Regions from separate parts of the Streptomyces yamdrokensis genome, predicted to be linked through region 1. Evidence: riboswitches for the same ligand, from Rfam matches in the RefSeq annotation. Region 1 holds a riboswitch; each other region holds the start of a gene.
The links. A riboswitch is a leader RNA that binds a small molecule or an ion and turns the genes downstream of it on or off. The one in region 1 is predicted to bind cyclic di-AMP.
Positions count from the first base shown of each region.

Region 1 (2,193 bases):
TGTGACGTGGTTCAGCGGGGCCACGGGGCCCTGCGGACCCGAGCCTATCCGGCCCGGGGCGATCGGCCATCCGGTCGGCCGCTTCGCGGACAGAACCGAGAGTAAATTGTTTCCGAACGGAACAAAAAGGTTTCCGGGAAATCCGGGGACGGGGGGCCGGGGCCGGCCACGGAAAAGCCCCGCCCCGGCGCGTACGGGGGAGACGCGCCGGGGCGGGGCGGACCTTCGCGGGGACGGGGGCCCGGACCCGCGGCCGGCGTCCTACTTCAGGTGCAGCTGCTGGCCCGGGTAGATGAGGTCGGCGTCCTCGACGATGTCGTCGTTCAGCTTGAACAGCTTGCCCCAGCCGCCCTTGACCTCGTGCTCCGAGGCGATCGAGCTGAGGGTGTCGCCCTTGACGACCTTGTACTCGCCGTCGCCCTTCTCGACCTTCTCACCGGTCGGGGTGGTGACGGTCTTCCCGGCGGCCGGACGCTCGTCGGAGCGGGAGGCCTTCTGCTCGGCGGAACGCTCGGGAGCGGCCTCGGTGCTCTGCTCCTGGGGCTCCTGCTCCGGGGACTGCTGCTGGGAGCTCTGCGAGGAGCCGCCGTCCTGGCTGCCGGAGCCCTGGTTGCCCGAGCCCTCGGCGGAACCGCCACCGGTGTAGGCGGCGTTGGACAGGCCCTTGCCGCAGACCGGCCAGGCACCCTTGCCCTGGCCCGCGAGGACCTTCTCGGCGATCTCGATCTGCTGGGCCTTGCTGGCCTGGTCGGCGGTGGCGGCGTACTGCGTGCCGCCGTAGCCGGCCCAGGTGGAGGCGGAGAACTGCAGGCCGCCGTAGTAGCCGTTGCCGGTGTTGATCGACCAGTTGCCGCCGGACTCGCACTGGGCGACGGTGTCCCACTCGGCGGGAGTGGCGGCCGAGGCGCTGCCGGCCGCCATCAGCGGGGCGGCGACGGCGGCACCGGTGATGCCGGCGACGGCGATGGCACGGGTGGCCTTGGACGGACGACGGTGCTTGCCCTTGCTGGAAAACAGCATGGATGGATCCCCTCACCGACGCCTACGAGGTGAGCTGTCGGGTTCGGGCCGGTTGAGTTGCCCGGCCGCGTTCCCTTGCGGGACGCGGCTTCACCCCGAGCCGCATCCGGCGTACTTCACCGGATCCGGCGCCTACCTTGGGTCCCCCGCTCCTGCCTACGGCGCATGACGCGACGACTGTTCCCGTGCTGCCACTGGCAGGATTCGGCGTGGCGGCAGCCGGGGCCCGCGATGGCGAGCGATCACGACCGTAGGCACGCCCCCGGCGGATTATCAAAGACGATCAGGGCTTCTGAGACCTATCTCTCATCACCTTTAAAACGGACATTCGTTGCGAAACGTGACTCTCAACTTCCGCCGCCGACGCGCTTTTTCGCACGCCGGCCCGCCTGTCGCCCAATCGACGCACCGTCATCACCCGGCCGGCGCACGGCCGACGCCCGAGCGGCCGGCCGCCGCTGCGGGAATGTCGGCATTTACCCGATTCGAAACCAGATGCGAGTTCCTAGCCGAAAAGGGTGAGATTCGGGGCGTTCGCGCCCGCGGCTTCGTCGTCCCCGCCGTACTGGGCGAGCCATCCGCCGCCGAGCGCAAGGGAGTCGGAGGCGACCGAGGAGCCGCCCGCGGAGGCCGCGCCGGAGTCGCTCGACGGGGAGGAGCCGTCGAGGCCGCGCGTGAAGCCGAGACCGCCGCGCGAGGCGTGCCGGCCGGAGGATCCGGCGTCACGGTCCGCACGCGCCTCTTCCTCGGCGCTGGCGCCGCGGTGACGGCCGCCGCCGGAGTCCTCGCCGTCGGCCGATTCCGAAGCGTCGGCCTTCTGCCCCGACTTGTCCGAGTCGTCACCCTTGGCGGAGGAAGACGCGGAGGGGGAGGGAAAGGCGTCCGCCCCTCCTTCCTTCTTCCGGCCGTCCGCGGCGTCTTCGTCGCCCTCGTCGCCCTCGGCGTCCTTCGCGTCCTTCGCGTCCGACGAGGAGCCGGCGGACTGGGACGGCGACGGAGTGGCGGACCTTTCGGAGCCGGTCCCGCCCGACGAGTCGCCCTCCGCGCCGGTGTCGACGTCGAGCACGGACGAGTCCTGCTCCAGGCCCCCCAGCAGCCCGCAGGCTCTCCACACACCGACGCCCTGGTCGGCGAGGATCTTCTCGGCCACGGCTATCTGCTGGCCGCGGCTGG
Region 1 covers NZ_CM132679.1:3,165,042-3,167,234, forward strand. Annotated here, with positions in the region: gene ACWZEH_RS13695 (transglycosylase family protein) at 262-1,020, opposite strand; cyclic di-AMP (ydaO/yuaA leader) riboswitch at 1,025-1,194, opposite strand; gene ACWZEH_RS13700 (transglycosylase family protein) at 1,526-2,193, opposite strand, start outside.

Region 2 (2,193 bases), 510 kb from region 1:
GCGGTGGTCGTCGCGGCCGACGGCACCGAACTGGCGCGGGGCCACTCCCGCGAGGGCGGTGATCCGGTGGTGCACGCCGAGGAGGCCGCCCTCGCCGGGATCGACCCCGCGGACCCGCGGCTCGCGACCGCCACCGTGTACTCCAGCCTGGAACCCTGCGCCCGGCGCGCCTCCCGGCCGGTGCCCTGCGCCCGGCTGGTCCTGGACGCGGGAGTACGGCGGGTGGTCACCGCGTGGCGGGAGCCGGACACCTTCGTGGAGGACGCCGACGGCAGCGGGGTACTGGCCGCGGAGGGCGCCCTGGTCGTCGTCCTGCCGGAGCACAAGGAGGCCGCCGAGGCGCCGAACGGCCATCTGCTCGGCCGGTGAGGCAGGGGCGGCGGCAACGTGTGTGCGAAGTGCCCCGCGGATGCCGTATGCTGGTGAACACAACGACGCGGGGTGGAGCAGCTCGGTAGCTCGCTGGGCTCATAACCCAGAGGTCGCAGGTTCAAATCCTGTCCCCGCTACTGAAGGCCGAGGGCCGGAATCCGAGAGGATTCCGGCCCTCGGCCTTTTGCGTCCGTCCCGTTTCGGGAGAGCGTCCCGGGGTACTTCCGCGAAGATGTGACGCCAGGTGATCGAGCCGCCTCGCTGCGCATAACAATTGACGCACCGTCAACTCGAGTGTGACGAGGACGGTGAAGTCAACTCGCCCGGTTTCGACCGGTCGTGGCGCTTAAGTCCGTGCGGAAGTCGTTAACGATCAAGAGGAACGGCTTGGAATACGACCCTCGCGTCTATTAACGTTCGATAACGCAGCGCGGTCGTCCCAGCCGTCACACGAGTCGGCTCCGTGCGCACGCGCCGAATCCCGCAAGGGAACCGGGGAACCAACATCTTGGGGTGAATCGCGCGGATGCCCCCGTGGAGACACGGACGGTATACGCGCGTAGGAGACCTTCCTGCTCCGAACCCGTCAGCTAACCCGGTAGGCGAGAAGGAAGGAAAGGAGTGCGCCCCACGTGGCGTCCAACCGGCCTGCCCCCGAGGCCCCCTTCATGCCGAGCCGACGCGACAGCGACACCTTCGGCTACGGCGGCATCCGCACCGACGAGGGCCCCTTCGAGGAGTGGAACCCCACCGAGGATTCCATTCGTCCCGTGCGCGGCCGGCATCGTGTCGGCAAGCAGCGCGGCGGAGGCCTCGCCCGTAGCTCCACCGTCCTGGGCGTCGGTGTCATAGCCGCTGTCGCCGGTGGCGGCATGGCCAGCGCCCAGACCGGCAAGCCGCCGGTCTCCATCTCCGTACCGGACCTTCCCTCTGTTGGTTCCCTCATCTCCGACGAGGAAACCCCCCAGGGCTCCGCCACCCCGCTCAGCAGCATCGGCGCGGTCGCCGACGAGGCCGAGCAGGGCAGCGCTTCCGACGCCGGCGAGGTGCTGCGCGCCCGGATCATGGCGCAGGTCGAGCAGCAGCAGAGCCAGGCCGAGGACAGGGCCGCCGCCGAAGCCGCCGCGAAGGCGGAGAAGGAGGCCAAGGAGCAGGCCGCCGCCGCGAAGAAGGAGGCCGAGGAGAAGGCCGCCGCGGCGAAGAAGAAGGCGGAGGAGGAGGCCGCGAAGAAGGCCGAGGCCGAGCGTCTCGCCGAACTGGCCACGCAGTACGCGCTGCCCACCTCCTCGTACACCATCTCCTCGACCTTCGGTCAGGCCGGCGCCTACTGGTCCTCCGGCCAGCACACGGGCCTGGACTTCGCCGCCCCCACGGGCACGCTGATCAAGGCGGTCCACACCGGCACGATCACCTCCGCCGGCTGGGACGGCTCGTACGGTTACAAGACCGTGCTGACCCTCGACGACGGCACCGAGATCTGGTACGCCCACCAGTCCTCCATCAGCGTCAGCGTCGGCCAGCAGGTCAACACCGGCGATGTGATCGGCCGCGTCGGCTCCACCGGCAACTCCACCGGCGCCCACCTCCACCTGGAGGTGCACCCGGCCGGCTCCGCCTCGGGCATCGACCCGATGGCCTGGATGCAGTCGAAGGGCCTCGCCGTCTGAGACCCCGGCCCCGGCCGGTCTTCGCGTCCCGCGCCCCACGCAGCCGCAGCCCCGGCAGCCCTGACGACGCCCCCCGACGTCAGGACTGCCGGTTCGGCGTTTTCAGGGGCGCTGCCAGGGGCGGTACGGGTGCGCGTAGGGGTTCGGCCCGGCC
Region 2 covers NZ_CM132679.1:3,670,949-3,673,141, reverse strand. Annotated here, with positions in the region: gene ACWZEH_RS16170 (dihydrofolate reductase family protein) at 1-369, shown strand, start outside; tRNA gene ACWZEH_RS16165 (tRNA-Met) at 436-509, shown strand; cyclic di-AMP (ydaO/yuaA leader) riboswitch at 835-992, shown strand; gene ACWZEH_RS16160 (M23 family metallopeptidase) at 1,005-2,039, shown strand; gene ACWZEH_RS16155 (PrsW family intramembrane metalloprotease) at 2,142-2,193, opposite strand, start outside.
Region 2: another riboswitch for cyclic di-AMP. It lies ahead of ACWZEH_RS16160 (M23 family metallopeptidase); the one in region 1 lies ahead of ACWZEH_RS13695 (transglycosylase family protein).

Region 3 (2,193 bases), 1.4 Mb from region 1:
TCGTGGCCTCGAGCAGCCCTTCCTCGACAGCCCTCATTCCGGCCTGGACATCGGCCTCCAGAGCCTGGTCCCGCACGCTCAGCCCGAACGGCCCGACGACGGTCACGAGGGGTCTCCTGTCTGCTGGTGTCCACTGGCGCTTAGACGTCTTGCACAGTTTGTCGATAGGTCGCTGACATCACTCGAGTCAGCGTATCCGGTCATGTTTCGATCACCGTCAGCACCCACATTCCCCGGCCTCACCCGCACACGCGCGGACCGAGGCTCACGGCGCCCTCCGGTATCGGATCACCATCGGATCGTTTCTGACCAGTTGGTAACAAAGGATATTCGCCACCTTTCGGATGCAGCGACCCACTCTCGAGGCGCAACCCCGCACCCGGCCCGGCATGCGACCCGACACCCGGCACGACACGCGGCCCGGCGTACGGCCCGACGTACGGTCCCGCACGCGGGTCGCCCCGCCCACCCCGGAGTCCGATTTGCCGTAATTGCCAAGCGGATTCCCCTTGGTGGCAAATGCGTCCACGCGGTGCGGCCAGTGAAGTGAGTCACGCGCGTCCCGGCACGTCCGCCCCTCGCGCCGACCGGCGCTTCCCCTTGCCACGAACGCGAGTTGACCCTTGGCGCCCGCAAAGGATCAAGTACCCCAAAACCCCCGCAACAAGATCAAGCGGTGCGATCCGTGATGGTCGCACTTGTTTCCGACAAGTGCACTCGCATACGTTCCCGGCTTGTCGGGCGGACGCCGAATCCTGCCGCCGCCCGCGCCACCCATCGACGAACTCACTCACGCACGGCAGGAGCGGGGGACCCAGGCAAGCCGCCGGACCGGTTCGCAGCCGGAACGGCTCGGGGTGAAGCCATGCCCGCACGGGCACGGCCGGGCACTCTCCCGCCCGAACCCGACAGCTCACCTCGCAGGCGTAGGAGAGGAACACAGACATGACCGCATCCGGTCCGCCCCGCCGCTTCGGCCGCTCCCGCCTCGTCCGCTCCTTCGCCGTCGCCGGTGTCGCGGCGGTCGCCCTCCCGCTGTTCGGTGCCACCACCGCCTCAGCCGCGCCCGCCGCTGCCGCGACGTCCACCCCTGCCACCGCCGGCACCGTGACCGCGTACCCGGACAACCTCGACGGCTGGATCCGCGAGTCCCTGTCCGTCATGGCGCAGCACGGCATCCCCGGCAGCTACGACTCCATCCACCGCAACATCCTGCGCGAGTCGTCCGGCAACCCGCAGGCCATCAACCTGTGGGACTCCAACGCCATGGCCGGCACCCCGTCGAAGGGCCTGCTCCAGGTCATCGACCCGACCTTCCAGGCGTACCACGTGCCCGGCACGGCCTTCGACCCGTTCGACCCGGTCGCGAACATCACGGCGGCCTGCAACTACGCGGCGGACCGCTACGGCTCCATCGACAACGTCTTCGGCGCCTACTGAGACACCTGAGACATCCGATACGTCCGGGCCCATCGGAACGCCGGAACACCGGAACGCGGCGGCACCGGCCACACCGGCGGACACCGAGGCCTACCGGGACACGCTCCCGGACCTGGGGCGGGGCAGCACGTGTTGGGGCACGCGCGGCTCCGCTCCGCCGAACAACCGCTCGAGGACGACGGCCACGCCGTCGTCCTCGTTCGACGTGGTGACCTCGTCGGCCACCGCCTTGAGCTCGGGGTGCGCGTTGGCCATGGCGACTCCGTGGGCCGCCCAGTCGAACATCGGGATGTCGTTGGGCATGTCACCGAAGGCGACGGCCCGCTCCGGATCCAGCCCCAGGTGCTCGGCGGCCAGCGCGAGACCCGTCGCCTTGGTGACACCGCACGGCTGGAGTTCCACGGTGCCCGGACCCGACATCGTGACCGTGGCCAGCGAGCCGACCGCCGCACGGGCCGTCGCCGCCAGCTCGTCGTCGGTCAGGTCGGGATGGCGCAGCAGCACCTTGCTGATCGGCCGGGCCCACAGATCGTCCCGCCGTTCGACCCGCACGGCGGGCAGCGTCGGGTGCGGCATCAGATAGCCCGACTCGATCAGGGTGAGCCCGTCCACCCCGTTCTGGTCGACCGCGGCGTACAGCTCCCCGACCTCGGCCTCGATCTTGCCGAGCGCGGTCTCCGCCAGTTCCCGGTCCAGGGTGACCGACCACAGCAGCCGGTCCGTGCCGGCGTCGTACACCTGCGCGCCCTGTGC
Region 3 covers NZ_CM132679.1:4,554,918-4,557,110, reverse strand. Annotated here, with positions in the region: gene ACWZEH_RS20380 (polyprenyl synthetase family protein) at 1-106, opposite strand, end outside; cyclic di-AMP (ydaO/yuaA leader) riboswitch at 778-942, shown strand; gene ACWZEH_RS20375 (transglycosylase SLT domain-containing protein) at 946-1,440, shown strand; gene ACWZEH_RS20370 (HAD family hydrolase) at 1,531-2,193, opposite strand, start outside.
Region 3: another riboswitch for cyclic di-AMP. It lies ahead of ACWZEH_RS20375 (transglycosylase SLT domain-containing protein); the one in region 1 lies ahead of ACWZEH_RS13695 (transglycosylase family protein).